DNA from 4 places in the Nocardiopsis sp. B62 genome. Region 1 is predicted to be linked to each of the others. Evidence: predicted binding sites of a transcription regulator. Region 1 holds the regulator's gene; each other region holds the start of a gene.
What was found. The regulator LexA, encoded in region 1, represses DNA repair genes until DNA is damaged. The targets are predictions, from matches to a motif close to TCGAACANNTGTTCGA.
Positions count from the first base shown of each region.

Region 2: the regulator LexA is predicted to act here: its motif matches at 4,552-4,567, upstream of KBX21_RS24785 (Rv2578c family radical SAM protein).
Region 3: the regulator LexA is predicted to act here: its motif matches at 4,967-4,982, upstream of uvrA (excinuclease ABC subunit UvrA).
Region 4: the regulator LexA is predicted to act here: its motif matches at 1,585-1,600, upstream of recA (recombinase RecA).

Region 1 covers NZ_JAGPXK010000003.1:112,058-119,716, reverse strand. The annotation lists gene KBX21_RS04650 (hypothetical protein) at 271-576, shown strand; gene KBX21_RS04645 (CBS domain-containing protein) at 573-1,001, opposite strand; gene KBX21_RS04640 (vitamin B12-dependent ribonucleotide reductase) at 1,120-3,864, opposite strand; gene nrdR (transcriptional regulator NrdR) at 3,994-4,470, opposite strand; gene lexA (transcriptional repressor LexA) at 5,080-5,811, shown strand; gene KBX21_RS04625 (alpha/beta fold hydrolase) at 5,861-6,952, shown strand; gene KBX21_RS04620 (hypothetical protein) at 6,971-7,642, opposite strand; gene KBX21_RS04615 (hypothetical protein) at 7,639-7,659, opposite strand, start outside.
Region 2 covers NZ_JAGPXK010000038.1:25,150-32,808, forward strand. The annotation lists gene KBX21_RS24765 (DNA alkylation repair protein) at 1-42, shown strand, start outside; gene KBX21_RS24770 (PASTA domain-containing protein) at 446-2,248, shown strand; gene KBX21_RS24775 (YrhK family protein) at 2,384-2,689, opposite strand; gene KBX21_RS24780 (hypothetical protein) at 3,030-3,236, shown strand; gene KBX21_RS24785 (Rv2578c family radical SAM protein) at 3,469-4,542, opposite strand; gene KBX21_RS24790 (glutaminase) at 4,647-5,930, opposite strand; gene KBX21_RS24795 (MetQ/NlpA family ABC transporter substrate-binding protein) at 6,240-7,157, shown strand; gene KBX21_RS24800 (methionine ABC transporter ATP-binding protein) at 7,161-7,659, shown strand, end outside.
Region 3 covers NZ_JAGPXK010000006.1:16,637-24,295, forward strand. The annotation lists gene KBX21_RS08825 (hypothetical protein) at 1-797, shown strand, start outside; gene murJ (murein biosynthesis integral membrane protein MurJ) at 794-2,404, shown strand; gene KBX21_RS08835 (glycosyltransferase family 4 protein) at 2,401-3,483, shown strand; gene KBX21_RS08840 (TerC family protein) at 3,880-4,899, shown strand; gene uvrA (excinuclease ABC subunit UvrA) at 5,247-7,659, shown strand, end outside.
Region 4 covers NZ_JAGPXK010000016.1:8,588-16,246, forward strand. The annotation lists gene KBX21_RS17410 (ATP-dependent helicase) at 1-1,213, opposite strand, end outside; gene KBX21_RS17415 (DUF3046 domain-containing protein) at 1,334-1,528, shown strand; gene recA (recombinase RecA) at 1,710-2,837, shown strand; gene KBX21_RS17425 (regulatory protein RecX) at 2,830-3,423, shown strand; gene KBX21_RS17430 (class I SAM-dependent methyltransferase) at 3,524-4,156, shown strand; gene KBX21_RS17435 (prolyl oligopeptidase family serine peptidase) at 4,284-6,377, opposite strand; gene KBX21_RS17440 (amino acid ABC transporter permease) at 6,650-7,659, opposite strand, start outside.

The sequences.
Region 1 (7,659 bases):
CGGTGGCTGCGGAGCCGCCATCGATGCGAGCGGCCGTTTCCCTGCCGTGCACCGCCACGCAGGCTCCGCGGAGCCGCGCAGCGGGGCCCGCCCGGGGTTGGCGGTGCGAGCTTCGTCGGTGCGGTGAGAGGCAGCCTGGTGGTGACGCGAGGCCACCGCGCCGCCGCAGGCGTCCGTTGAGGGTGGTGGAGGGCGACGGGTGGGTCGGAAGGAGCCACAACCCCGCCCCGGCCTCGTCGTGACCGAATCGCACCGAACAGGGAGTTCTCCATGCTCGCAGTACCCAGTGCCGTCCTGACCACCGCCGGTCTGATCGGCGGCTACTCGGTGGCGCGCGCCACCGGAAACCGGCCCCTGGGAGGCGCGGTCCTGGCCGGATTCGGCGCGGCGGCCTTCGAGACCACCCGCCGAAACTCCGGCCTGGGCACCGCCATCGCGCTGACCGGCGTGTACGTGGCCGCCTTCGGCCTGTCGCACCCGCTGGCGAAGAAGGTCGGCTCGTGGCCCGCCGTCCTGGGGGTGACCGCCGCGACCGCCGCCGTGGCCGTGGCCTCCGGCGACCGTTCCGAGGCCTAACGGCCGTGGATGTAGGCCTCCAGCTGGGCCCGGTCGTCCTCCAGACCCCGTAGACGGCTCTTGACGAGGTCGCCGATACTGACGATCCCGGCCAGGCGTCCCTCCGCGGTCACGGGGACGTGCCGGAACCGGCGCACGGTCATGTGTTCACTGACCTCCTCGACGGTGTCGTCGGGGGTGCAGGTGACGACGTCGGAGGTCATGATGTCGGAGACGGGGGCGGACATCAGCTCCGGCCCCCGGCGCTCCAGGTGTCGGACCACGTCGCGCTCGGAGACGATCCCGACAAGGGTGTCGTTCTCGGCGACCACGACGGCACCGACGTTGTGACGGGCGAGTTCGGTGAGCAGTCGGGCGACGGTCGCCTCGGGGGCGACGCTCACCACCTCCGGGCCCTTCGCCCGCAGGATCGCGGCTATCAGCATGGGAACCACCTTCCACTGGCCGTCGCCGGGTGCCGAAGGGGTACCCGATCCCCGCCCCGCCAACCAAAGGTGTGGACCACCCGGGGCGGGCTCCCTCGGGAACCCGCCCCCTCGAGTGTCAGCTGCAGCCGCTGGTGGCGCCACAGCCCTCACAGGCGAAGCAGCTGCCCGCGGGGCGCATCCTGGTCCCGCAGGTGGTGCACAGCGGGGCGTCGGCCATGAACCCCTCGTCGGGAGCCAGCCGTTCGGGGCGCTCCTCCCGCGCCGGGGCCTCGGCGGAGGCGGCGGACTGCGCGTACGACTCCACCTGCACGGCCGCCTGGGACGGGTCCTCCCCGTGGACCTGGGCCTCACGCTCCGAGGCGGACAGCACTCCGAGCGCGGTCCGCTCCTCGTAGGGCAGGTGGTCCAGGGCCAGGCGGCGGAAGATGTAGTCCACCACCGACTGCGCCATACGGATGTCGGGGTCGTCCGTCATGCCCGCCGGGTCGAAGCGCATGTTGGTGAACTTCTCCACGTAGGTCTCCAGCGGAACCCCGTACTGGAGGGCGATGGAGACCGCGATGGAGAAGGCGTCCATCACCCCCGCCAAAGTGGAGCCCTGCTTGCCGAGCTTCAGGAACACCTCGCCGAGGCCGCTGTCCGGGTAGGAACCCGCGGTGATGTACCCCTCGGCGCCGCCCACGGAGAACGAGGTGGTCTCGCTCGGCCGCTTCTTGGGCAGCCGCCGCCGCACCGGCTTCGACACGTCCTCCGCCTCCGCACCGGAGGCGGACAACGGCTGGCCCACCTTGCAGTTGTCCCGGTAGACCGCCAGGGCCTTGAGCCCCAGGCGCCAGCCCTCGTAGTAGATCCCCTCGAAGTCGGCGACCGTGGCTCCCTCGGGCACGTTCACCGTCTTGGAGATCGCCCCGGACAGGAACGGCTGGGTCGCGGCCATCATGCGCACGTGCCCCATGGGCTCGATGTACCGGCGCCCCATGGCGCAGTCGAACAACTCGTAGTGCTCCCGTCGGAGCCCGGGGGCGTCCACCACGTGCCCGTGCTCGGCCACGTGGTCGACGATCGGCTCGATCTGCTCGTCCTGGTAACCCAGGTTCCGCAGCGCCCGGGGGATCGCCTGGTTCACGATCCGCATGGATCCGCCGCCGACCAGCTTCTTGTACTTGACCAGCGAGAAGTCAGGTTCGATCCCGGTCGTGTCGCAGTCCATCATGAACCCGATCGTCCCGGTGGGCGCGAGAAGGCTGGCTTGGGCGTTGCGCCAACCGTCGCGTTCACCGACCTCCAGGCACCGCTCCCACTCCTTGGTGGCGGCCGCGTGGACGGGCTCCTCCAGTGCGCCGATGGTGCGCAGGTCGTCGTTGGCGGCCGCGTGCTTGCGCATCACGCGTTCGTGAGCGCTCTGGTTGCGCTCGAATCCGTCGTAGGGGCCGACCACACCGGCCAGTTCGGCGCTTCGGCGGTAGGCGGCCGCGGTCATCAGCGAGGTGACGGCGGCGGCCACGGCCCGTCCGCCCTCGGAGTCATAGGCGTGGCCGGTGGCCATCAGCAGCGCGCCGAGGTTGGCGTACCCGATCCCCAGCTGCCGGTAGGCCCGTGTCGTCTCGCCGATCCTCTCCGTGGGGAAGTCCGCGAAGGTGATGGAGATGTCCATCGCGGTGATCACGAGTTCGGTGAGCCGGGTGAACCCCTCGACGTCGAACGTGTCGTCCTCGCGTAGGAACTTCAGCAGGTTGATCGAGGCCAGGTTGCAGGACGAGTCGTCCAGACTGAGGTACTCACTGCAGGGGTTGCTCGCGCTGATGCGGCCGGTCTCGGGGTTGGTGTGCCAGTCCTGGATGGTGCCGTCGTACTGGATGCCCGGGTCCGCGCACTCCCACGCGGCGGCGGCCATGCGGTGGAAGAGCTCCTTGGCGTCGACGGTGGCGATGACCTCGCCCGTGGTGCGGGAGGTCAGGCCGAACCCGGAGCCGGTCTCCACCGCGCGCATGAACGCGTCGGACACGCGGACGGAGTTGTTGGCGTTCTGGTACTGGACGCTGAACATGTCGTCGCCGCCCAGGTCGACGTCGAAGCCCGCGTCCCGGAGCGCGCGGATCTTGTGCTCCTCGCGCGCCTTGGCCCCGACGAACTCCTCGATGTCGGGGTGGTCCACGTCGAGCACCACCATCTTGGCCGCCCGGCGGGTGGCGCCGCCGGACTTGATGGTCCCGGCGGAGGCGTCGGCGCCGCGCATGAAGGAGACCGGCCCCGAGGCGGAGCCCCCGGAGGACAGCAGCTCCCTGCTGGAGCGGATGCGCGACAGGTTCACCCCCGCGCCGGAGCCGCCCTTGAAGATCAGCCCCTCCTCCTTGTACCACTCCAGGATCGACTCCATGGTGTCCTCCACGGAGAGGATGAAGCACGCGGAGACCTGGGCCCTGGAGGTGGTGCCGACGTTGAACCAGACCGGGGAGTTGAAGCTGAAGAGCTGGTGGGCCAGGGCGTACTTGAGTTCGTGGTCGAAGACCTCGGCGTCCTGGTCCGAGGCGAAGTAGCCGTGTTCGCGGCCGGTTCTGGTGTAGACGCCGACGACGCGGTCGATGAGCTGTCTGAGGCTCGACTCGCGCTCGGGAGTGCCGACGGCCCCCCGGAAGTACTTGCTCGTCACGATCTGGGTGGCGTTCACCGACCAGGTGACGGGGAACTCGACGCCGTGCTGCTCGAAGTTGACGGTGCCGTCGCGCCAGTTGGTCATGACGACGTCGCGGAGTTCCCATTCGAGGGTGTCGTACGGATGGACGCCCTCGGTGGTGTTGACCCGGCCGATCGTCAGGCCCTTGCCCCGGCGCCTGGTCGTGCCGTTCGTCCTTCGCGTCATGGCGACCTCTCCCCCGAAGGTCATGCGCGGACCCGGCGGTGACCGCGCGGACGTTCATGTGTGTTCGGGGTGGTGCGGAAGGCACGGTCTCGGCCGGGCTCTCCACCCACCATGCGGCGGTCGCCGGGGTTACCCGGTGGTGTCGACCGCGGGCTCCCCCTCGCGGTCCTCCCGCAGGCTCGCGATCTCGGCCTCGAAGTCGGCGAGGCTCTCGAACCCACGGTAGACGCTCGCGAAGTGCAGGTAGGCGACCTCGTCCAGGTCACGCATGGGACCCAGGATGGCAAGGCCGATCTCGTGGGCGGGCACCTCGGCCACACCCCGGCCGCGGATCTCCTCCTCGACCCGCTGGCCGAGTTTGGCGAGGGCGTCCTCGGAGACGGGGCGGCCCTGGCAGGCGCGGCGCACCCCGGCGATGATCTTGGTGCGGCTGAAGGGTTCGGTGACCCCGGACCGCTTGGCCACCATCAGCAGGACGGTCTCCTGCGTGGTGAAGCGTCGCTCACAGACGGGGCAGGTCCTGCGGCGCCGGATGGCCGCGCCGTCGTCGGTGGACCTGCTGTCGATCACCCTGGTGTCCGGATGACGGCAGAACGGACAGTGCATCCCGGTTCACCTGGCTTTCCTGTACCCGACCAACAACCCTGGAGGTCTACTTAACCACAACTTATTGACCACAGCCCCCATGTCAACACCAGATGTTGTGGTCGAACCTAGGCGCCGGGGCGGACACCCGCAACCCTGCCGACGGCGTGTCCCCAAACCCTGGAACAGGGGCGGCCGAGGAACGGGGTTCGAGGAGGTGGAAACGGGGATGTGCGGCTCCGGGAGCCGAATCCAAGGATAAGGGGGCGCGGGCGCGCGGCTCGACGCCCGCCACACCTCGGCGCCGACCGAATTCCCCCCTCTCCCGCGAGCACGGAGTGGCGGCGGGGCACGGCGAGACGAACCCCATACCGGATCGCACATTCCCCGGACAACGGCCACGGCGCGCGTGTACACACATAAGTCCGGACCCCCGGAAATCGGGGCGCGAAAACACAATGCGAAATCCCCACGCGCCCTCGTCCACACGTTCTCGAACGCTTGTTTGATATCACCGTGTGCAACGACTAAAGTTGACCTTGATTTCACACCGGCTTCGCCGTCCGGTCCGCGTGGCCGATCCGGCCACACACAGGCCCTGACCGAACCGAACACCGAGGAGGCCCGGCCGTGCCGGAGGAGAACCCCGGAGCCGTCGGCTCCGGACCCACCACCGTTCTTTCGCCCGTCGGCGACCCGGGCCCGTCCGGGTCCGACACCCCCAAGCTCACCGCACGTCAGCAGAGTGTCCTCAACTGCATCCAGCGCTACGTCCGGGAACGGGGGTACCCGCCGTCCATCCGGGAGATCGGCGACACGGTCGGCCTGTCCAGCCCCTCCAGCGTGGCGCACCAGCTCAAGGTGCTCCAGCGCAAGGGCTACCTGCACCGGGACCAGAACCGGCCGCGCGCCGTGGAGCTGCGCACCCCGGGCCGCGAGGCCTCCCAGACCCTCACCCAGGAGGAGCTCACCGCCGACTCCACCCGGGCGGCCTCGGTGCCGCTGGTCGGTCGGATCGCCGCCGGTGGCCCGATCCTGGCCGAGGAGGCCGTGGAGGACGTCCTGGCGCTGCCGCGCCAGCTGGTCGGCGAGGGCCGTCTGTTCATGCTCACGGTGGTCGGTGACTCCATGATCGACGCCGCGATCACCGATGGTGACCTGGTGGTGGTCCGTCAGCAGCAGACCGCCGAGAACGGTGACATCGTCGCGGCGATGCTGGACGACGAGGCCACCGTCAAGGTGCTGCGCCGGGAGCCGGACGGGCACGTGTGGCTGATGCCGCGCAACGACGCCTACGACCCAATCCAGGGAGACGAGGCCACCATCCTCGGCAAGGTCGTCACGGTCATGCGCCGGGTCTGAGCCCAGGTCCCCGAGCCGGGGGTGGTGGGCGTGCCGATACGCTGAGGGCGTGTCGACACCTGCCTCCGCCCCCGTGTCCCCTTCCCCGAGCCGACCCCGCGCCGCCCTGGCCTCGGCCCTGGTCGCCGGGGCCCTGCTGGTCTCCGCCTGCGCGCCCAGCGACGGCGACGGGCCCGCGCTGCCCGGTGCGGCCGGGCAGGAGCGCGAGGTCTCCTTCGAGGGTGGCGGGTTCACGGTGCCGGGCACCTTCACCGCTCCCTCCGGCGCCGGTGAGGGCTCCGTCCCGGGGGTGCTCATCGTCTCCGGCAGCGGTCCCACCGACCGGGACGGCAACGGCGCCGCGCGCCCGGAGGCCAACACCAACCTGAACCTCGCCCGGGTGCTGAGCGGTGCGGGTGCCGCTTCGCTGCGCTACGACAAGTTCGGCAGCGCGGACCCGGCGGACATGAGCGAGGCCGAGGAGGAGGCCCTCGACCAGCCGGTCGACCCCCTCGTCTTCGACCGGCAGATGGCCGCCGCCTACACGGAGCTGGTCGCCCAGCCCGAGGTGGACCCCGAGCGCACGGTCATCCTGGGCCACAGTGAGGGTGCCCTGTACGCGCTGCGCGCCCACGAACTCCTCGACGCCGAACCCGCTCTGGTGCTGGCCGCTCCGCCGGGCACCCGCATGCTGGACCTCATCGACCGCCAGGTGTCCGAGCAGATCCGCACCGCCGAGGCCCAGGGCGGCGTCGGCGAGGTGACCGCGGCGCAGATGCTCTCGGACCTGCGGGCGGGCCGGGCCGCCGTGCGCGCGGGCGGGGAGCTGCCCGAGAGCGACGCCACGGGGTTGTTCGACGAGAACAGCGCGGACTACCTGACCTGGATCGACTCCTTCGACCCCGTGGAACTGGCCGAGGGCCTGCCCGGGGACACCCCGGTGCTGGTCCTGTGGGGCGACCAGGACGCCCAGGTGAACGAGGAGGAGGTCGACCGGCTCATGACCGGCCTGGACGGCGCCGAGCGGGTGGACCTGTCGGGGGTCGACCACATCCTGCGCGAGTACGACGACTCCCCCGGGGCCGCCGCCCTCGACGCGGACCGTGCCTTCTCCCCCGACGTCACCCCGGCGCTGGAGGGGTTCCTCGACGGTCTCTGGTAGCCGACCCGGAACGATCCGCTAGTCGTCCGCGGGTGCGGGCAGCTCGTCGACGACGGCGCGGGCGAGGAGCTCGGCCTCCTCGGCGGCGGCCTCACCGTCCATGGAACCGATCGCGTCGTAGTCGGTGGCGGCGGTGTAGCAGGACTCCACGTACAGGTTGGAGACCCGCACACCCACGCATCCCACTTCGAAGGCGCCGTCCTCGACCCACGTGAGCGCCTCGTCCCCCAGGCCCTCCACGGGCTGGGTGTCGTTCTCCCCGGCGGTGGAGCGCAGGGTCTCGGCGGCGGTCTCCACGCCACCCTCGACCGGGGCGGCGACCAGGACGAGGGTGGCGGCGGACGGCACGGAGGCGCCCGCTCCCTCGGGAGTGGCCCAGCGGCACTGCCAGCCCGCCCCGAAGGGGTCCTGGCCGGTGCCGACGGTCTCCTCGATCTCACTCTCGTAGCCGGGCACCGACTCCTCGAGGGTCTCGGTCTCACCGATCCCGCACTCGGGCGCGGCCTCGAACTCGCCCAGTTCCACACTGTCGCGCAGCAGGTACCAGGTGAGCCATGCGGCGAGCGCCAGCACGGCCAGGATCAGGACGACGAGGAGGGTGACGGCCAGTCCCCGGCTCTGCGGCGGGGTGGCTCCGGGGTCCTCCGACTGCGCGAAGGCGGGCGGGGGCCCGGAGTGGGGGGTGCTCACAGGGCCTCTCCCAGCTG
Region 2 (7,659 bases), on a different contig from region 1:
TGGATCAACGAGATGGTGCGTCGCCAGAAATCTACGACGTAAAGGTGCGCCGACGTCGTGCATTTCGACAAGCACGACGCTCTGGCTCCCAGAACAGAACCCTCGTGCCGAAAGAAGTGACCAAGGGCCCACCGATCGGTCCGGGGTTCTGTTCGAAGGGGTTGTTCTCGCAGGTGGTCGCGGTTCGCGCGGCCCGAGGCGTTGTGCACGGCCCGGACCTCGTGTGTTGTTCCCCAGAGTCCCGGTCGGCGTCGACACGGCCCGGCCCTTCCCGTGCGCGTCTCGGTTGTGGCCGTCCCGGGCGTCCGTCCGCGCCCTGAAGTGCCGATACGGCATTTCGCGCGGAACATGTAGGGAGGAACTCTGCCTCAGGCGGCTCGGGGAGGGGCCTCGGTTCCGCTCGGGCCGGGGATTCGAGGCTTCGCAGTGAAACTAAAATCCTCCTATGGTGACCCTTTCCCCCGAAACCCCCGGAAACGAGACGCTCAGGCGACGTTTCCGTGTGCACGACGAGCGTCAGCTCTCCGCGCGCACCACCTTGCTGGAAGCGGACGACACCGAGACCGGCGACCCTGTCCGTGTGGAGCTGTTCGATGTCGGCGGCGCGGACGGAGCGGACCTGACCAGGAAGTTCCGGGAGCGCCTGCGGGCCTTCGAGGAACTCGGCCACCCGGTCCTCTCATCGGTCCTGTCCGGGGGGATGCGTGAGGGCACCGCGTACGCGGTCACCGAGCCCCACCACGGCGCCTGGGTGGACGACCTGATCGGTGAGCGCTTCCAGGAGAGGGTCTCCCGCCGCGAGGCGCTCGACATCGTCGACGTCCTGCTCGAAGCGCTGGAGGTCCTGCACGCACAGGGCCTGGTCCACGGGCACATCGGACCCCGGACCGTCACCCTGGCCGACGACGGCGGTGTCGGCCTCCTGCTCCTGACCGCCCCGACCGGCCCGGGCCGGGACGGGGCCGACTTCGGCCCCCAGGACGACGTCGCCGCCGTCGCCACCCTGTTGGAGGCCATGGTCACCGGCACCGACGCCGAGGGTTCCCTCGCTGGGCGCGACGCCGTGGGCGGGGCGATCAGCGCCCTGGTGGCCCGGGGGAACGACCCCGACCCCCGGCAACGCCCGGCCGACGCGGCCGAGTACCGCACCCTGCTCGGTCAGACCGTCCGATCCCTGCCCCCGGCCGAGGGCCGACACGTGGCACGTGTGGCCCCCGCCGACCGGGGAACCTCCGAAGGCACCTCGCCGCCTCGCCGCCGCACGCTGCTGTGGGCCGCCCTGGCCCTCGTCGTCGCCCTGGTCGGGGGAGCGGTGCTGTGGGCCCTCACCCAACAGGGCGCCGAGCCCGGCGGCGCGCTCATGCCCGACCTGGTCGGGGTCTCCCCTGCAGAGGCATCCGACCTTCTGGCGGAACTGCCGGTCGCCCTGGAGGTCACCTACAGGGACGTGCGCAGCGACGACGTCGAGGCCGGGCTGGTCACCGCATCCAGCCCGGAGAGCGGTCGCGAGCTGGGGGAGGGGGCCGAAGTCCGGTTGTCGGTGGCCGCGGGACCGCTGACCGTCCTGATGCCCGAGGTGGTCGGTTCCCTGGAACAGGACGCGCGCGAGGCCCTGGAAGAGGAAGGATTCACCGACGTCGAGGTCGTGCAGGAGCCGTCCGAGGGCCTGCCCGCTGGAACGGTCACCGAAAGTGACCCGCAGGAGGGCGAGACCGTTCCCCACGACGCCGCCGTGGTGCTCACCGTCGTGGAGGGCGTCACCGTTCCCGACCTGGTCGGCGGTTCCGAACAGGAGGCCGTCGACACGCTGGCCGAACTCGGCCTGGAGTCCCGGGTCGAGGACGCCGCCGAGTCCGAGCGGCCCTCGGGCGAGGTCGAGAGCCACACCCCCGGCCCGGGGGCCGTGGTCGATGAGGGCGCACTCGTGGTGCTCGTGATCTCCACGGGGCCGGAGGAGGACGAGGAGGAGGACGCCGGGCAGGAGGAGGACACGGGCACCGAGGACGATCGAGAGGAAGGGCAGGCCGCCGCTCCGCCGACCCAGGAGCACTCCGAGGAGCCCCGGCAGGAGGAGCAGGAGCAGGCCGCTCCCTGTACCTCCGGGGGCTGGTCCGAGGGCACCACCTACCCGGAGGGCGCCCGTGTCGTGCACGAGGGCAAGGAGTACGAAGCCGCGTGGTGGAACTCCGAGAGTTCCCCCTCGGAGTCCAACGAGTGGGGTCCCTGGCGCCCGGTCACCTCGTGCTGACGGCTTCTGGCCCGGGCGCCACGGCCCCGACGAACTGAGCCCGTCTCCTGCCGCCGTCCACGACCCTGGGCGGACGGGCGGCGGCTGACCGGCTCGGGGCGCGGGTCCCGCGTGTGCCGAGCACCCCGGCCGCGCTCAGAAGTCCATGGAGGTCTCGGGCGCCATCCCGGAGCGGCGCGTGCCCGCCCGGACCCGGGACAGGTGCAGGTGTCGGCCGAGTCGGATGAGCGGCCGGACCAGAAGTTCCAGGCTGCCAGCGAGGAAGCACCAGGTTCCCGCGGTCATCAGGTCCTGGAAGAGGAACATGATGCTGCCCGCGATGAACCACAGCGCGATCAGGACGTCGTTGAGGATGCTGAACACCTCGTAACGCCGCCGGATGACGAGTTCGCGGTGACCGACCCGCACGGTCAGAGGCTGGTTGGGGTCACGCTCGCGCATTGCGGTTCCTCCGGCTCCGGGGTCCTGGCTCCATCCGCCATCATGCGGTCCCGAACCCGGTGCCGCCGCGTACCCGTGTCCTGCGGCGCGTTGCCCGGGGGCGGTCTCCATGGGCTGAGGGAAAGGAGCCTTGAGCGGGCGGCGGGACCTGAACGGGATGCGGGGGTCGCCCGGCCGAGCGTCACGGGGCTCCGCACAAGGTCGCTCGTCGACAGCGGTCCCGGTCCGACGCGCCGCCGAGCCAGCCCCCGGCCTGGCCGCGACACAGGTCATCGCAAAGCAGACGAAGACTGGAACGCGGCCGGACCTAGAAGCCGAACGACGCTCCTAAGATCTCCTCGTGGACGAGGACCTGAGACGAGCCCGACGATCAACCGGCCTGTTGATGACATCTACCGGGATGACCCCGATCGCTCTGGCCGCAGCCACGGTGGCTGTGGGCTCTCAATGGGCCCTGTGGGTGATGTGGGCAGTGTGGGTGGTCCTGGCCGGCGTGACGGTCTGGGCGGTGGTCACGGTGAACCAGTTCTCTCCGCTTGGGGATTGACCTTCCCTGGGGCTTGTTGCCCCTCCTGCTTCGGCGGGAGGGGGCTTTTCGTGCGTGGCTGCTCCTGGGCCTCGACTGTCAGGTCCGGCCCGATCTGCCGCTTCGCGCGAACTCCTTTTCTGGTTCGGTGCGTCAGCGTGCACTCAGCCGAAGAGGAACCGGGTCGGCGCCCGCGCACCGAGCCGGGTCGTGGCCGCCACCTCGACGCCGGTGTGTCGGACCTGCCTCGCACTCAGGCCGACGTGGGCAGGTCCAGAGAAAGCTGCCCCTGGGGCGCGGAGGGTTCGGACGGCCTCTCGGCGTCCCGGGGTGACCCGGGTCTGTTCAGGCCGTGTCTGGCGGCGACCTCGCGGACGGCCGTGGTGACGATCCGCTGGTAGGAGTCGGAGGCGTAGGAGCCTCGTGCGTAGAGCTCGCGGTAGAGCGGCAGCAGGCGCGGGTGCTCCCGGGTGAGCCATGCCCGGTACCACTCGCGCGCGCCCGGGCGCAGGTGCAGTACGACAGGGGAGACGCGGGTGGCCCCGGCCTCGGCGATGGCGGCGACGGTCTCCTCGATCTGCTCCGCTGAGTCGGTCAGCCCGGGCAGGATCGGGGCCATGAGCACCGAGCACTCCAGCCCGCGCTCGCTCAGCGCGCGCACCACGCCCAGCCGTGCGCGGGGGCTCGGGGTCCCGGGCTCCACGGTGCGCCAGACACTCGTGTCCACGGAGCCGACCGACACCGCCATGCCGACCCTCGTGACCTGTGCGGCCTGTTCCAGGAGGGGGAGGTCGCGCAGGACCAGGGTGCCCTTGGTGAGGATCGAGAAGGGGTTGGCGGTGTCGCGGAGCGCCGCGATGATCTCCGGCATCAGCCGGTACCGGCCCTCAGCTCGCTGGTAGGGGTCGGTGTTGGTGCCCATCGCGATGTGTTCGCCGCGCCACGAGGGCCGGGCGAGTTCGGCGCGCAACCGTTCGGCGGCGTTGACCTTGACCAGGATGCGGGTGTCGAAGTCGCGGCCGCTGTCGAGGTCGAGGTACTCGTGGGTGCGTCTGGCGAAGCAGTACACGCAGGCGTGCGAACAGCCCCGGTAGGGGTTGATGGTCCACCGGAACATCGGGTCGTCGCCGGGCACGCGGTTGATGATGCTGCGGGCCTGGATCTCGATGGCGACCGCCTCGCCGTCCTGGCCCGCCAGGACCGGCCCCGGCGCGGGGGTGCCCAGACCGGCCCGCCCGGTGCCGCGTTCGGGTGGGGTCGGGGCGGGTTCGAACAGTGACCCCTGCCCGGTGTTCTTGGTTCCCTCTCGGAGGTTCTCCCAGCGCATGCGGTCAATTCGAACATGTTTTCGAATGTCTGTCCAGTGGTGCGGTGGGGTTGTGGATCACGTCCGGTGTGGGCCCGCCACGGCGTGGCCGGTGCGGATAGGGCTCAGGATCCGCCCTGGAGCTGGCTCCGTTCGAGGCGCTCGGGGGTCCAGCGCTCCACCGCGCGGCCTCGGCTGTCCTGGAATTCGGGGACGGTCTCCTCCGGGTCCACCAGGATGATCCGGTGGCCGGTGTCGACCAGCTTGGCGGTCATGGCGGCGGACGTGCGGCGGGCCACCGGCAGCACCTCGTCGACCCGGCTCATGTCGAACACCACCAGGTGGGTCGAGGGCGTGTTCTCGACCAGTTCGTGCACCAGGGCCTCGATACTGCTCAACACCATGTCGCCCTGGAGTACGTAGACCGTGGCCGGTTCGCCGTCGACGACCTCCTTGCGGGTCTCGCGCAGCGACGAGCGGGCGGGTCTGCCGGGCTCCATCAGGTGCAGGCCCAGGTCCTTCGACAGCCTCTCCATCATGGCCACGCCGCGCGCGCTGTTGCCATGCGCGTCCAGACGCGGGGAGAACACCGCGACCCCGACCTGGCCGGGCAGCACGCCGAGGATGCCCCCGGCCACGCCGCTCTTGGCGGGGATTCCTACGCTGGTGAGCCAGTCACCGGCCGCGTCGTACATGCCGCACGAGGCCATCACGCTCAGCAGGTACCGGGTGGTGCGCCTGCCGAACAACCGCTGGCCGGTGTTGGGCTGCACGCCGCCGTTGGCGAGGGTGCAGGCCATGAGCGCGAGGTCACGCACAGTGACGTTGGCCGAGCACTGGCGGACGTACCCCGCCACGGCCGCGGCGGGGTCCTGCTCCAGACCTCCGGAGGCGTGCAGGAGGTAGGCGAGACCGAGGTTGCGGTCCCCGGTCTCCAGCTCGGAGGCGGCCAGCCCCTCGTCGACCTCCACCGGCCGTTGCGCCAGGTCGGAGAAGAGTCTCAGGACGCGGTCCGCGGCGGGGCGGTGGTCCTCGCCGACGAGAGCGTGGGTGACGATCGCCCCCGCGTTGATCATCGGATTACGGGGTCTGCCGGTCTCCGGGTCCAGGGACAGTTCGTTGAAGGCCTCGCCACTGGGCTCCACCCCGACGCGGTCGAGGACGAACTCCAGGCCGTGGTCTTCGATCGCCAGCGCGTAGGCGAAGGGCTTGGACATCGACTGGATGCTGAACTCGTGGTTCGCGTCCCCGCTCGCGTACACGGTCCCGTTCACCGTGCACAGCGCCACCGCCACCCGGTCCGGGTCGGCGGAGGCCAGTTCCGGGATGTAGTCCGCCCGGGCGCCCGAGACCACGTGCTCGGTGTCTTCGATGATGGCGTCGAGGTAGTCGAGGATCGGTGAGCGCAACAAGGGTTCCTCCGTCTTCTCCGGCCGGTGTCGCGATGTGAGTCGCCTCACGGTCCTGCCCAGGTCACCGCCTCCACAATCCTCCCGGGCTCGACCTCAGAGGGAAATGTGAACCGCGTTTTCAGAATTCCGTTCAACGCCTGTTAACAGTAGTCGACTCCTGTTTTGTTGATGAAATATTTCAGCATTCCGCATTTCTTTTGTGGGCTATTCTCCAATGGATCCGGAATTCCCTGCCGTCCGATCCGGAGCGTTTCCGCTGCCGCGCCCGGCTGTGCGAGCACGCACCACACGCGAAAGAGAAGCCCCATGCCCACCACCGCACGCTCCCACCCCCTCCGGCGCCGCCACGCCCTCACCACGGTCGCCGCAGCCTCGGCGCTGGCCCTCGCCCTGACCAGCTGCGCAACCGAGGGGGACGAGGGTTCCACCGAAACCGAACGGGAGGCCTACCGGATCGGCGTCGTGGGTGAGAACGAGACCCACCGGCTGTTGGCGCAGCTCGCCGAGGAGGAACTCGGCCACGAGGTCGAACTGGTCAACTTCACCGACTACAACCAGCCGAACCCGGCGCTGTCCAGCGGTGACCTGGACGCCAACTGGTTCCAGCACATCGCCTACCTGGCCGACTACAACGTCGCCTCCGGGGACGACCTGACCCCGGTCGGACCCACCGAGATCGTCCCGCTCTCCCTGTACTCGGAGGAGTACGACTCGGTCGAGGACTTCCAGGAGGGCGACGAGATCGCCGTTCCCAACGACGCCGTGAACCAGGGCCGCGCCATCAACGTGCTGGCCTTGGCCGGGCTGGTCGAACTCACCGGGGACTCCCCGCAACCGCAGCCCCGTGACGTCGACGAGGACGCCTCCACCGTCACGGTCACGCCGCTGTCGGCCGAGCAGACGGTCAACGCCCTTCAGTCCGTGCAGGGATCGGTCATCAACAACAGCTTCCTCAACGACGCCGGGATCGACCCGACCTCCGCCCTGTTCGGTGACGACCCCGAGGACCCCGCCGCGTTCCCGTTCGTCAACGCCTTCGTGGTGCGCGACGAGGACCGCGACGACGAGGCCCTGGCCGCGATCGCCGCCCTCTACCACGACGAGCGGGTCCTGGAGATCGCCTCGGAGCTGTCCGAGGGCACCTCCGTCCCCGCCGACGTCGACGTCGAGGAGCTGCGCACGGCCCTGGCCGAGTACGAGGCGGCCATCGGCGACGGAGCCTGAGACGTGGGCACGGAACACCCCGACGGCGCGCGGCCGCGGACGGCACTGATCGAGTTCCAGGGCGTCACACGCACCTTCGGTGAGGGGGAACGGGCCGTGACCGCGGTCGACGACGTGTCCCTGCGCGTCCACCGTGGTGAGGTCCTCGGCGTGATCGGCTTCTCCGGCGCGGGCAAGTCCACGCTGATCCGCCTGGTCAACGGGCTGGAGAAGCCCACCTCGGGCTCCGTCCACGTGCTGGACCAGGAGATCTCCGCCCTTCCCGAACGGCGGCTCACGAAGGTCCGCTCCCGGATCGGGATGATGTTCCAACAGTTCAACCTGTTCGGTTCCCGCGACGTGGCCGGGAACGTGGCCTACCCGCTGCGGATCGCGGGGTGGGACCGGCGTCGGCGCGGGCGAAGGGTCGACGAACTCCTGGAGTTCGTCGGGCTGACGGACAAGGCCGACCAGTACCCCGAACAGCTCTCCGGTGGGCAGAAACAGCGCGTGGGGATCGCCC
Region 3 (7,659 bases), on a different contig from region 1:
GGGTCTGCGCCGCCTGTGTGCTCGTCCCCGGACTCACCCCGCGCGTGCGCGCGGCCACCTCCCTTGCCGCAGCGGCCTCGGCGGCCTTCGGCGCCTACGACGACCTGGCCGGGAACGCCCGGGCCAAGGGGTTGCGCGGACACCTGGGCGCGCTCGCCCACGGGGAGGTCACCACCGGGACGGTCAAGATGGCGGGGATCGGCGCCACGGGGCTGGCCGCCGCCTACCTGCTGCGCCGGGGGCCGCTGGACACCCTGGTGGACGGCGCCCTGATCGCGGCCAGCGCCAACCTCGTCAACCTCCTTGATCTGCGGCCCGGCCGGGCCGTGAAGTTCGCGCTGCTGGCCTCGGCCCCCGCGCTCGCCTCACCGGCCGCGCCGCTGGTGGGTCCGGTGCTGGGCGCCTCGGCCGCCCTGCTCCCCGACGACCTGGCCGAACGCTCGATGCTCGGTGACGCCGGGGCCAACGCGCTCGGTGCCGCCCTGGGCGCGGCCGCCGCCGCCCGCGCGCCCCGACCGGTCCGCCTGGCCCTGCTCGGTGGGGTGGTCGGTCTGACCCTGGCCAGCGAGCGCGTCAGCTTCTCCCAGGTGATCGAGCGCGTGCCGCTGTTGAACAGGCTGGACCGCTGGGGGCGCGCCGACGCCGCTGAGGCCGGGCCGGATCGGCGAACCGCCGACCACAACCCGCCCGGGGCGCAGTCGCCGGGCGGAACGGGACGACTGCGGGGGACGGCCCAGGACGGGCCGGAGCGAGTGCCACGCGCACGGCGCTCCGCCGCCTCACCGGCCCCGGGGTGACGCGCGGGGTCGCCACGGCGGCGGCGCTCATCGCGGTGGTCACCGTGGGCGCCCGCCTGGCCGGGTTCGGCCGCACCGTCGTCTTCTCACAGACCGTCGGCGACACCTGCCTGGGCACCGCCTACGTCACCGCGAACCAGCTTCCGGCGGTGCTGTTCGAGATCGTCATCGGCGGAGCCCTGACCGCCATGGTCGTCCCCGTCCTGGCAGCCGCGGTCAAACGCGGCGACGACGACCAGGTCCGGCACACCGCCTCCGCGCTGGTCACCTGGGTGCTGCTGCTGTCCCTGCCGTTGGCCGCGCTGCTGGCGCTGGCCTCGGTCCCGGCGATGACCCTGCTGCTGGGCACGGGGGCCGGCTGCGACCGCGCCGCTCTGGTCGGCCTGGCCGCCCGCATGCTGGTGGTGTTCGCGCCGCAGATCGTCTTCTACGGGCTCGCGGCGGTCCTCTACGGCGTGCTCCAGTCACACCGCCGGTTCCTGGCTCCGGCCCTGGCGCCCCTGGTGTCCAGCCTGGTGGTCATCGCCGCCTACCTGGTGTTCGTGCCCCTGGGCGCGGACCACCGGCAGGACCTTGACACCCTGCCGATCCCCGCCGAACTCGTGCTCTCCCTGGGCACGACCGCCGGGGTGGTGGCGCTCTTCCTCACGGTGCTGGGCCCGGCCGGGGGGCTGCGGCTGCGGTTGCGCCCCCGCCTGACCTTCCCCCCGGGTGTGGGCGCCCGCGTGCGTTCCCTGGCCATGGCCTCGCTGCTGCCCCTGGTGGCCATGCAGGTGAGCCTGCTGCTCTCGGTCGCTCTGGCCAACTGGGGCGGGGGAGCGGGCGCCTCCGTGCTGTACAGCTACGCGTGGGCGCTGTTCACCCTGCCCTACGGGGTGATCGCCGTTCCCATCGCGACCAGCGCGTTCACCGCGCTGGCGGTGGCCCACGCGGAGGAGGACCGGGACGGCTTCGCCCGGCTGCTCTCGGGCAGCGCGCGGGCCTGCGTGGTGATCACCGCGGGGGTGGGCACGGCCCTGGCGGCGGCGGCCGCACCGCTCGCGGCGGTCTTCGCCCAGGTGGAGCCGGCACCGTTGGAACGCGCGCTGTCGACCTACGCCCCGGGGGTGGTGGGGTTCGGCCTGGTGGCGCTGCTCAGCCGGGCGCTGTACGCCTCCCACCACGGCCGCTCCGCCGCCACCGCGCAGGTCGTGGGCTGGCTCGTGGTGATGGCGTGCGCCGTGGGGCTGGTGTGGGCGCTGCCCCCGGGGTGGTCCATCGCGGGGCTGGGCGCGGCGAGCACCGCGGGGCTCAGCCTGGCCGCCGCCCTGCTGTGTGCGGGGGTGGCGCGGGTCCACGGCGCCGCGTCCCTGTCCGGCCTGGTCCGGTCGCTGTGTGCGGCGCTGGTCGCGGGCGCGGCGGGATGGCTGGCCGGGCGGTGGGTCGCCACGGCGCTGGAGGGGCCCCCGGGGGACGGAATCTGGTGGACGGCGCTCGTGGCCGTCGCCGCGGGGTCCGCGGCGATGGCGGTCTTCGGGGCGGTGGCGGTCCTGGTGGACCGCTCCGCGCTGCGCACGGTGGCGGACCGTGCTCGGAACATTCGCGAACGAGGGAGGGGAACACGGTGAACGGCAGGATCGCGTTGGTCGTGGGGACGGTCAGCGGCGGGGTGGGCCGCCACGTGCGCTCGCTGGGTGAGGGGCTGGTGAACCGGGGGTTCCGTGTGGCGGTGGTCGGACCGCCCTCGGCCGATCGGGAGTTCGGGTTCTCGTCGCTGGGCATGCGCTTCTCCCCGGTGCCGATCGGGCCCTCGCCGTCCCCGAGCGATCCCGGGGTGGTGCTGCGCCTGCACTCGTTGCTGCGCGGGGCGGACGTGGTGCACGCTCACGGACTGCGGGCCGGGGCCCTGTGCGCGCTGGCGGGGGCGCGGCCGTTGGTGGTCACCGCGCACAACGCGCCGCCCGTGGTCGGGGGAGTCCTCGGCGCGGTCTACCCCGTGCTCGAGCGGATCGTGGCCCACCGCGCCGAGGTGGTCCTGGGGGTCTCCGGGGACCTCGTGCGCAGGCTCTCGGCTGCCGGGGCGAAGGACGCCCGGATGGCCGTGGTGGCGGCCCCGGAGACGGGCACGCCGTTGAAGGGACGGGAGGAGACCCGGGCGGACCTGGCTGTGGAGCCCGGCCGTCCGCTGCTGATGACGGTGGCCAGGCTCGCTGAGCAGAAGGGGCTGGACACCCTGTTGGCGGCGACCCCGGCGATCTCGAACCGGGTCCCCGAACCCGTGGTGGCCATCGCGGGGGACGGGCCGCTGTGGGGGGAACTGCACGACTCCGCCGCGGAGATGCGGGTGGACGTGCGCATGCTCGGGCACCGGGGCGACGTGGCGGACCTGCTGGCGGCGGCGGACGTCTTCTGCCTGACGAGCCACTGGGAGGGGCCGTCGCTGGTCATCATGGAGGCCCTACGGGCCGGGCTGCCGGTGGTCTCCACCAGGGTGGGCGGCATCCCCGACCTCTACGCGGGGACGGTGCTGATGGTGCCGCCCGGCGATCCCGCGGCCTTCGCGGCGGCGGTCGGCCGGGTGCTGGACGACCCTGACCTCGCGGCCGATCTGCGTGCCCGCTCCCGGGAGGCGGCGCTGAGGCTGCCCTCGGAGGAGGACGCGGTGGAGGCGGCGTGCGCGGTGTACAAGTCGGTGGCGCCCTGGTGACCGTCCCGGTTCCGGGTCCCCGGACGCGGCAGGGGCGCCCCGTGGACGGTGCCCGCGGGACCGTGCGGTCACACGTGGAACGGGATGTCCGGCGGGTGCGGATGATGTGTCTCCGGGGAGTGGTGGGTACCGCCGCGCGGGTGACTTCCTCAGAGAGGATTCTGATGTCATGCTGAGTACTGGCTCGGATGGCGTAACCTGTTCTGGTGCGCTCTACGCGCCTGCTTCACCACGTGAGGGGAGTATCCCTGTCGCGGCGGTGCCGTCATCACGGAGTACAACGACGTTCTCCCGGTTCCGTCGGTTCACGTTCTTCGGACGTGAGCGGGAGAGACCTCCGGTTATTCGCCGTGCGTGCAAAACGCTCGCGCGCACCAACCGGAGGAGAATCCGTCCGTGAACGTTCCCTTGTGGGTGTGGGCCGCCACCATCGCGGCCATGGTGCTGATCCTCGCCCTGGATCTCGTGATCGTCGACCACCCGTGGAGCAAGACCAAGGGTCCCAAGGAGTTCGGGATCAAGCAGGCCTCCTGGTGGGCCGTCTTCTACATCGGTATCGCCATCGTGTTCGGGTTCGGGGTCATGTACTTCGGCAACCCGACGGCGGGCGCCGAGTACTTCGCCGGGTTCGTCACCGAGAAGAGCCTGAGCATCGACAACCTCTTCGTGTTCTACCTTCTGATGACCGCGTTCGCGGTCCCGAAGAAGTACCAGCACGAGGTCCTGCTCGTCGGCATCGTCATCGCGATCATCATGCGCGGCTTCTTCATCGTGCTGGGCGCGCAGGTCATCAACGCCTGGAGTGAGGTCTTCTACCTCTTCGGCGTCTTCCTCATCTACACCGGCTACAAGATCGTCCGCGACCACGTCAAGGGCGACGACGAGGAGAAGGACTTCACGCAGACGCCGGTCGTGCGCCTGGTGAAGCGCTTCTGGCCCGTGACGAAGGACTACCACGGCGCCAAGCTCACCGTGAAGCTCGACGGCCGCCGCCACGTGACCCCGATGCTGCTGGTGATCGTCGCGATCGGTGTCATCGACCTCGTCTTCGCCGTCGACTCCATCCCGGCCATCTTCGGCCTCACGCAGGACGCCTACATCGTCTTCACCGCCAACGCCTTCGCCCTGATGGGTCTGCGCCAGCTGTACTTCCTGCTGGCCGGACTGATGGACCGCCTGGCCTACATCAGCTGGGGCCTGTCCGCGATCATGGTGTTCATCGGCGTGAAGATGATCCTGCACGCCCTGCACGAGAACGGCGTGCACGTCGTCGACATCGGCATCGGCACCTCGCTCACCGTCATCCTGGGCATCATGACCGTCACCATCGTCGGCAGCCTGGTCAAGTCCGGCATCGACCAGCGCCGTCAGGCCGAGCTCGAGGGGCAGGACCGGGACAGGGCCGACCGCTCCTGACCCCGGACCACCCCGTCCGCGGACGACCCCGGGGCCCGGTCCCGGGAACTGTGGAAACCAGCATCGTTCGAACGGTTGTTCGTTTATAGTGGTGGTGTCCCGGCGCTCACGCGTCGGGGTGCCACCATTTTCGCGCGGCGGAAGAAACGGCCCCGGGTGATCGTTAGTCTTGTCGAACGGGGAGTCGTCTCACCACTCCCCGACATCTCCTGAGCGGCCCGATTCCGGAGCCGCGGCGGCCCCGAGGGGTCCGCGACCGCCTCAACGCGAAGCCATACACGGGTCCACCGACGTCACTGAGACGTGGTCCGCGTCCTGTGCGTCAGAGCCGAAGGATGTCTCACTCGATGGTCGAACAACTCGTGGTCCGTGGAGCACGGGAGCACAACCTCAAGGACGTGTCGCTGGACCTGCCCCGCGACTCCATGATCGTGTTCACCGGCCTGTCAGGTTCGGGCAAGTCCTCGCTCGCCTTCGACACCATCTTCGCCGAGGGCCAGCGCCGCTACGTCGAGTCCCTCTCGGCGTACGCCCGCCAGTTCCTGGGCCAGATGGACAAGCCCGACGTGGACTTCATCGAGGGCCTGTCCCCGGCGGTCTCCATCGACCAGAAGTCGACCAGCCGCAACCCGCGGTCCACGGTGGGCACCATCACCGAGGTCTACGACTACCTGCGCCTGCTCTGGGCCCGCGTGGGCGTTCCGCACTGTCCGGAGTGCCACCGAGAGATCGCCCGGCAGACGCCGCAGCAGATCGTCGACCGGGTCATGGAGATGACCGAGAGCACCCGTTTCCAGGTGCTCGCACCGGTCGTGCGCGGACGCAAGGGCGAGTACGTCGAGCTCTTCAAGGACCTCCAGTCCAAGGGCTACACGCGCGCCGTCGTCGACGGCCAGTCGGTCCGACTGGACGAGGCGCCCAAGCTCGGCCGCTACGACAAGCACGACATCGCCGTGGTCGTGGACCGGCTCAGCGTCAAGCCCGGCGCCAACGGGCGGCTCACCGACTCGGTGGAGACCGCGCTCAAGCTGGCCGGCGGCACCATCGTCCTGGACTTCGTGGACCTGGAGGCCGACGACCCCGAGCGGGAGAAGGTCTTCTCCGAACACCTCTACTGCCCCTACGACGACCTCTCCTTCGAGCAGCTCGAACCGCGCTCCTTCTCCTTCAACGCGCCCTACGGCGCCTGCCCCGACTGCTCCGGTCTGGGCACCCGCATGGAGGTCGACGCGGACCTGCTGGTCCCCGACCCCGAGCGGACCCTGGCCGAGGGCGCCATCGCCCCCTGGTCGGGCGGCCCCAACGGCGGTTACTGGGAGCGGATCCTCAAGGCGCTCGGCGAGGCCGTGGGGTTCGACACCGACACTTCCTGGGAGCGGCTGCCGCGCCGCGCGCGCAAGGCGATCCTGGAGGGGCACGACACCCAGGTGCACGTCAGCTACCGCAACCGGTACGGGCGCAGCCGCTCCTACTACACCGAGTTCGAGGGCGTGATCCCCTGGGTGAAGCGCCGCCACTCCGAGGTGGAGAGCGACCACACCCGTGAGCGCCTCGAGGGCTACATGCGCTCGGTGCCCTGCCCCACCTGTGACGGCACCCGGCTCAAGCCGGTCGTCCTCGCGGTGACGGTGGGCGGCAAGTCCATCGCCGAGGTGGCCTCCATGGCGCTGGGCGACAGCGCCGCCTTCCTGGCCGGGCTCCGGCTCTCCGACCGCGACATGGTCATCGCCGCCCAGGTGCTCAAGGAGATCAACGCTCGGCTCGGATTCCTGCTGGACGTGGGCCTGGACTACCTGAGCCTGGCCCGCTCCTCCGGTTCGCTCTCCGGCGGTGAGGCCCAGCGCATCCGTCTGGCCACCCAGATCGGCTCCGGCCTGGTGGGCGTGCTGTACGTCCTGGACGAGCCCTCCATCGGCCTGCACCAGCGTGACAACGCCCGGTTGCTGGAGACCCTCCAGCGCCTGCGCGACATCGGCAACATGCTCATCGTGGTCGAGCACGACGAGGACACCATCCGCGCGGCCGACTGGGTCGTGGACATCGGTCCCGGCGCCGGCGAGCACGGCGGGCACGTCGTGGTCTCGGGCATCGTGGACGAACTGCTCACCTCCGCCGACTCGCTCACCGGCGACTACCTGGCCGGGCGACGCGCCATCGAGCTGCCCGCCACGCGGCGCCCGCTGACCAAGGGGCACGAACTGGTGGTGCGGGGCGCCCGCGAGAACAACCTGCACGGCATCGACGTGTCCTTCCCGCTGGGCGTGTTCACCGCCATCACCGGCGTGTCCGGTTCGGGCAAGTCCACACTGGTCAACGAGATCCTGTACAAGGCCCTGGCCAAGGAGCTCAACGGGGCGCGCGACGTGCCCGGCCGCCACCTTCGGGTCAACGGGATGAACAAGGTCGACAAGGTGGTGCACGTCGACCAGAGTCCGATCGGCCGCACACCGCGTTCCAACCCGGCCACCTACTCCGGGGTCTTCGACCACGTGCGCAAGCTGTTCGCGCAGACCACCGACGCCAAGACGCGCGGGTACCAGCCCGGCCGGTTCTCGTTCAACGTCAAGGGCGGCCGCTGCGAGGCCTGCTCGGGTGACGGCACGCTCAGGATCGAGATGCAGTTCCTGCCGGACGTGTACGTGCCCTGCGAGGTCTGCCACGGTGCCCGGTACAACCGCGAGACCCTTCAGGTGAAGTACAAGGGCAAGAACATCGCCGAGGTTCTGGACATGCCGATCTCGGAGGCCCTGGAGTTCTTCG
Region 4 (7,659 bases), on a different contig from region 1:
GGTCCACCGCCCCCATGTCCACCCCGAGTTCGAGGCTGGAGGTGGCCACCACACACCGCAGCCGCCCCGCCTTGAGGTCGTCCTCGATGAGCTCCCGCTCGGCCTTGGACACGGACCCGTGGTGGGCGCGCGCGATCACCGGGTCACCGCCCCGGCTCTGCTCGGACTGGCCGATCACCTGCGCGGCCACCTCCTCGTCGGGGAGGCCGCCGTCGACGCGTTCGGCGTGGAGGTCGTTGAGCCGGGCGCACAGCTTCTCGGCGGTGCGACGGCCGTTGGTGAACACGATGGTGGAGCGGTTGGCCTCGACCAGATCCAGCACCCGGCGCTCCATGTGCGGCCAGACCGAGCCCCGGCTCATGGTGTTGCCCGCGCGCGGGTCCGGGGGCAGGCCCTCGGCCGTGGCGGCCGGGCTCCCGGGTTCGTCGAGGTCGGGTACGGACGCCTCCACGCGCAGGTCCATGCGGGGGGTGTCCGGCGGCGCCACGATCACGGCGCCACCGGTTCCGGCGGATCCCCCACCGGTTCCGGCGGATCCCCCACCGGTGCCGCTCAGGTAGGCGGCGACGGTCTCCCGCGGACGCACCGTGGCGGACAGGCCGATCCGCTGGGCCGGGCGGTCCACCAGGGCGGACAGGCGCTCCAGGCTCAGCGCCAGGTGGGCGCCGCGCTTGGTCCCGGCCAGGGCGTGCACCTCGTCCACGATGACCGTCTCCACCCCGGAGAGGCCCTCACGGGCCCTGGAGGTCAGGACGAGGAAGAGGGACTCGGGCGTGGTGATGAGGACGTCCGGGGGGTGGGTCGCCATCCGGCGCCGCTCCTGGGCGGGGGTGTCGCCGGTGCGCACCCCCACGGTGACCGGTGACAGGACCTCCCCACCGCCCTCGGCGGCCGCGGCGATCCCCGCGAGCGGCTGGCGGAGGTTGCGCTCCACGTCCACAGCCAGCGCCTTGAGCGGCGACACGTACAGGACCCGGCAGCGCTTCGAGCGATCCGTCGGCACCGGGGCGTGGGTGAGCCGGTCCAGGGACCACAGGAAGGCCGACAGCGTCTTGCCCGACCCGGTCGGCGCCACCACCAGCGTGTCCCTGCCGGAGGCGACCGTCCGCCAGGCCTCGGTCTGTGCGGCCGTGGGCCCGTCCGGGAAGGCCCGACCGAACCAGGCCCGGGTCGCCGTGCCGAAGGGTGCCAGGGGATCGGTCGCTCCGCTCATCGCACCAGTCTGCCCAAGGGGTCCGACAGATCGCCGCAGGACACCCGGGACCGCGGACCGGCGGAACTCGTCCTGTGGACGAGGCCCAGCGGCTCCCTCCGGTCACCCATACTGGGGCCGATGAGACTCACTGTTTTCTGGCACAACATGCACGCCCAGTTCGGCGAGGCCTACGCGGACAGCCTGGCCAAGGACTACGTCATCGAGAAGCTCGGCTCCCGCACGGTCAACCAGGCGCTGGCCGACGGGACCTCGGCCAAGGAGGTGTGGCGGGCCGTGTGTGACGCGTTCGACCTTCCCGCCTCCGTCCGCTGAGCCGACCTTCCCCAAGCACACGTAAAAACCGGGACGCCAGGGGTTCGTACCGGATTTCGAACATGAGTTCGGGTACTCTGGGTTCTCGGTGGGCGGACGTCGAGCGTCGCGATTGTCGTAGCGACCGCGTAGCGTCATGCGCATCATGAAGAAAAAGGCATCAACCCAACAGGGGAATCCCGTGGCATCTGGAGACCGAGACAAGGCTCTCGAAACAGCGCTCGCGCAGATCGAGCGGCAGTTCGGCAAGGGCTCCGTCATGCGGCTGGGGGACGACGACCGTCCGCCGATCGAGGCGATCCCCACCGGCGCCATCGCGCTGGACGTCGCCCTGGGCATCGGAGGCCTGCCCAAGGGCCGGGTCGTCGAGATCTACGGCCCCGAGTCCAGCGGTAAGACCACCGTCGCCCTGCACGCGGTGGCCAGCGCCCAGAAGATGGGCGGCATCGCCGCCTTCGTCGACGCCGAGCACGCGCTCGACCCCGAGTACGCCAAGAAGATCGGCGTCGACACCGACAACCTCCTCCTGTCGCAGCCGGACACCGGTGAGCAGGCGCTGGAGATCGTCGACATGCTCATCCGCTCCGGCGCCGTCTCGATCATCGTGATCGACTCCGTGGCGGCCCTGGTGCCCCGCGCCGAGATCGAGGGCGAGATGGGCGACAGCCACGTCGGCCTCCAGGCCCGGCTCATGTCCCAGGCGCTGCGCAAGATCGCCGGTGCCCTGCACACCACCGGCACCACCGCGATCTTCATCAACCAGCTCCGCGAGAAGGTCGGCGTCATGTTCGGCTCGCCGGAGACCACCACCGGTGGCAAGGCGCTGAAGTTCTACGCCTCGGTCCGCCTGGACGTGCGCCGCATCGAGACGCTCAAGGACGGCACCGACGCGGTCGGCAACCGCACCCGCGTCAAGGTCGTCAAGAACAAGGTCGCTCCGCCCTTCAAGCAGGCGGAGTTCGACATCCTCTACGGTGTCGGCGTCTCCCGCGAGGGCAGCCTCATCGACCTGGGCGTCGAGCACGCCATCGTGCGCAAGTCCGGCGCCTGGTACACCTACGACGGCACCCAGCTCGGGCAGGGCAAGGAGAACGCCCGCAACTTCCTGCGCGAGAACGTGGACGTGGCCAAGGAGATCGAGAAGAAGATCAAGGAGAAGCTGGGCATCCCCGGACAGGGTGACGACAGCGCCTCCAGCGCGTCCAGCCCCGCCGAGCCCAAGGCCGACCCGGTCAAGGCCGAGGAGCCCAAGGCCCCGGCCAAGCGCGTCGCGGCCAAGACCACCAAGGCCGCCGCCCCGGATGCGTGAGCGGCGCCGGTCACCCGACCGCACCGGACCGGCCGAGGCCGATCCGGTGAGCGCCGACGAGGAGACCGCTCCGGGCGGGCAGCCCGGAGCGGACCTCGAGAACAAGGCCAGGAACCTGGTCCTGCGGATGCTCACCCACTCCCCGCGCACCCGCGCCCAGCTGGAGCGCTCCCTGCACCGCAGGGAGTACCCGGACGAGGTGGTGGAGGGGGTCCTCAACGGCCTCGATGAGGCCGGACTGATCGACGACGCCGCCTTCGCCCAGGCCTGGGTCACCTCCCGGCAGTACGGCAGGCACCTGTCCCGCCGTGCCCTGACCCAGGAGCTGCGCACCCGGGGGGTGGAGGAGGAGACCGTCCGTGAGGCGGTCGCCGAGGTCAGTGACGAGGACGAGCAGGAGGCCGCCCGCGTGCTGGCCCGCAAGAGCCTGCGCGGGAGCCGAAGCAGGGAGAAGGAGGCCCGCATCCGCCGTGCCCTGGGCGTCCTGGCACGCAAGGGCTACCCGGGGGGCCTGTCCTACCGCATCGTCCGCGAGGAGATGGAACAGGAAGGCCTGGAGGCCGACCCGGACCACCCCGACCTCTAGCGCCCACTCAGCCAACCCCGCCCCACCCGGGCCGCAGGCGGGCCGGGGCCGCTTCGGCCCCGGGCGCCGTGCACGCACGCGGATGCTAGCTTCCTCTTCTGTGACGGAACACCAGGAAGAGACCAGGGCCGCCTACGACGGGGTCGTCGAGCTGTACGCGTCGATGTTCGCGGGACGGTTGGAGACACAGCCGTTCTCGCGGAACATGATCGGCACCTTCGCCGAACTGGTGCGCGGGACGGGGAACCCGCTGGCGGCCGACGTCGGGTGTGGGCCCGGACACCTGACGGCCATGCTGCGCGAACTGGGTCTGGACGCCTTCGGGCTGGACCTCTCCTCCGCCATGGTCGACCACGCACGGCGGACGTACCCGTCCCTGCGGTTCGAGCGGGCGCGGATGGAGACCCTACCGGTCGAGGACGGCGCGCTCGGCGGTGTGCTGGCCCACTACTCCGTGATCCACACCCCGCCCGGGGAACTGCCGGCGCTCCTGGACGAGCAGGTGCGGGTCCTGGCGCCCGGGGGGCTGCTCCTGGTCTCGTTCTTCGCCACCGACGGACCCGAGCCGGTTCGCTTCGACCACAAGGTGACCCCCGCCCACAGCTGGCCTGTGGAACGGTTCGCCGAACTGCTGGCCGAGGCTGGTCTCACCGTGGTCGCCCGGCTCATCCATGATCCGGCCTCCGAGCGGGGCTTCCTTGACGCCCACCTGTTGGCCCGCCTCGACCGGTGATCGCCGAAGTGACCGTGTGCGCACGGCTCCCTGACGGGCCCCACCCCGGCAGGGCGGCGGCGAACACCCCGCGGGTCTGATCAGGCCCGACCAGGCACTCCCGCACCCGGTCGAGTTCCTCGGGGGCTCAGGACGGCTCCGTGTGCTCCCTGACCACGGGCTCACCGGTCCCTGCGGTCACACCGGCCTCCGGGGTCACCTCGGGAAGCTGCTCCGCGACGGGGATGTCGACCTCCGGTTCCTCTGCGCGCGGTTCGGGGGGATCGGTGGTGAGTTCCAGCGGGGCCACGTCCGGCGCGAAACCGAACACTCCCGCGTAGAAGGCCAGCTCCGCCTCCAGGGAGCGCACGCGCGCGGCCTCGGACCGGAATCCGTGCGCCTCACCCTCGAACTCCAGCAGCGCGTGGGGCACCTGGCGCCTGCTCAGCCCAGCGGCCATGCGGCTCGCCTGGTCCGGGGTGACCACCTTGTCCTCCAACCCCTGGAGCAGGAGGACGGGGACCCCGATCTCACTGATCCGGTTGATCGGCGACCGCTCCCGGTAGGTCTCCACGAACCCCGGCAGGGTCCCGACCAGCGTGTCCGTGAAACGTGACTCGAAGTCGTGGGTGGTCTTGACCAGGCCCAGCAGGTCCGCGACACCGAAGTACGACACCCCGCAGGCGAAGGTGTCACCGGTCAGGGCGAGCAGGGCGGTGAGGCCGCCCGCGCTCGGGCCCCGGATCGCCAGGCGCTCGGGGTCGGCCAGGCCACGATCCACCAGGGCCCGAGCGGCCGCGGTGCAGTCCTCGACGTCCACCGCGCCCCACTGCTTGTGCAGGCGCTTGCGGTAAGAGCGCCCGTAGCCCGTGGAACCGCCGTAGTCCACGTCCACGATGCCGATCCCACGGCTGGTGAAGTAGGCCTTGACCAGGTCCAACGAGCGCGTGGCCTGCCCCACCGGCCCGCCGTGCGCCCACACCACGTAGGGCGCTGGCCCGTCCGAGGAGACCTCGGGGTTGGTGGGCGGGTACACGTTGGCGTGCACCGTCGCCCCGTAGCGGCCGGGCAGCGTCTCCTGGCGGGGGACGGGAAGGTAGGCGGGGTCGACGGGTTCCTCGGCGCCGCGCACCAGCACCTCGACGGTACGGCGGTCCGGGTCGAGCCGCACCAGGCACCCGGCTGTGTCCGCGGAGGCCGCGATGGCCACCACGCTGGTGCCGTCCGAGTCCAGGTGCGACCACGAGGTCAGCTCGGTGGTGACCGGCTCCAGGTCCAGGGTGTCGGGGTCGTACACGCTCGGCCGCATCGCGGTGTCGCCGTGCAGGGTCACGATCCGTCCGTCGTCCAGCAGGCGGAAACAGCGGTCGCCCAGACGCCACGGCGGGGAGTGGAACTCCTCCTCGGCCGGGTACAGGGCGATGGCCTGTCCCTTCAGCCCGGCCTGGTACAGGTTCCAGAAGCCGGGCCAGTCCGAGGCCAGGTACAGCGTGGAGTCGTCAGACCAGACGGGGGCGAGCACGGACTCGTCCACCCCGCCCTTGAGCGTGTACTCGCCGATCAGCCCGTCCTCGGTGAGGTCGCCCACCCGCAGCTCCGTGCCGTCCCAGGGCATCCTCGGGTGGTTCCACCGCACGTAGGCCAGATGGGTGCCGTCCGGCGAGACCGTGGGGGAGGCGTAGAAGTGCGCTCCGGAGACCAGCTCGCGGATCGCGGACGGGTCGTGGGCGCCCCGGCCCGAGAGCGGAACCGTCACGATGGAACGGCGCACGGTGCCGTCGACGTGCTGTTCCCGCACGCACAGGAGCTGTTTGCCGTCGGCGCCCAGCGCCGGGTCGGCGTACCGCAGAGCCCCGGGGGAGGCGGGTTCGGGGGTCAGCGGGACGGGGTCCTTGGCCCCGCGTTCGAGCAGGTAGAGCCGCTGGTCCTCGGAGTTGGCGAAGACCACGCCCACACGGGCGATGGCCTTGTCGTCACGGCGGGGGACGGGGAGATGGGAACGGCCGCCGTACTCGTGCACCCGCGTGCCCACGTTCCACGGTGCGGGCAGCAGATCGCGCACGGTGCCGTCCGCGTCACGGCGCACGAGCGTGGTGCGGCCTTCCTCGGCTGGTCGGTACTCCTCCCACCAGACCTCGTCGCCCAGGACGGAGGGATACGCCATCTGGCGCACTCCTCGGGCGACGTCACCGGCACTGATGGGTGATGGCCAGGAGCCGTGGGGGCTCGACAGTTCAGACATGTCCCGCTCAGGAAGGGTCGTGGGTGTGATCAGATGACATGTCGACCTTAGTGCTCCATGGCCTTCGTGTGCAGTCCCGAAGGGCCCGCCTGTGGACAGACGGCGCCGCCGCCACACGGGCAGGGCAACGTCGACAGCGGTGAGAACGTTCGACGACACCGGTGGCGAGCCCGAACGCGTGTGAGCCGCGGGTGGTACCAACGGCGACGGCCCCGCGGAGCGCACTCGGAGTGCGTCCACGGGGCCGTCGCGCGGGTGTTCCCAGGGGCTCGTTACGAGCTCGAACCCCCGTCGCTACCGGAGCCGGAGTCGCCACCGGAACCGGATCCACCACCGGAGCCGGAGTCCCCGCCGGAGCCGGAGTCCCCGTGGGATCCGGAACCGCCGTCACCGGACTCGGGACGCGGATCGGATTCGCCCCTTTCGGAGTCCTCCTCGGTCTCGATCACGACGAAGTCCGCCCCGGGCTGGGCCGTTGCTCCGCCGGTCACGGGCTGGCCGCCGGGAACTGCGGTCACGCCCGCCACGTCGGTGGGCGCGCCGCCCGCCGCCGTCGCCTTGGCGGAGGGCCTGCCCCGACGGGCGTTGCGGCGCTCCAACCAGATCGCGAACCGGCTCAGCGACAGGTTGATCATGATGTAGATCAACGCGCAGATGATCGCCGCGGGGATCACGTTGCTCTCCCGGGTGGCCACCAGCGTGAAACTACGCAGCAGCTCCGGGAAGGCGATGATGTAACCCAGCGCGGAGTCCTTGAGCAGGACCACCAGCTGCGCGACGATCGCGGGCATCATCGAGGTGATGGCCTGCGGGATGAGGATCGTCCACATCGTCTGGGTCCGGCTCATGCCGATGGACTGCGCGGCCTCGGCCTGGCCCTTGGGCACGGCCAAAATGCCCGCGCGGAACACCTCCGCGAGCACCGACCCGTTGTACAGGGTCAGGCCCGTGACCACCGCGACCAGCGCGGTCACCTGGAAGGTCCCGGTCGGGATGTTGAAGAGCTGCCAGGCGACGATGGGCAGCGCCATCGTGAAGAAGATCAGCATCAGCAGCGGGATGCCGCGGAAGAACTCCACGACGGCCCCGGCCGGGACGCGGATCCACCAGCGCTCGGAGAGACGACCGATACCGAAGACCAGGCCGAACAGCACCGCCAGCACCGAGGCGGTCAGCGCCGCGGTCAGCGTGTTCTGGAGGCCGGGGAGGACGTAACCGGTCCACGTCTCGGGACGGAGGAAGGGCTCCCACTTGTCTGCGGCCCACTGGCCCGACGGGTTGA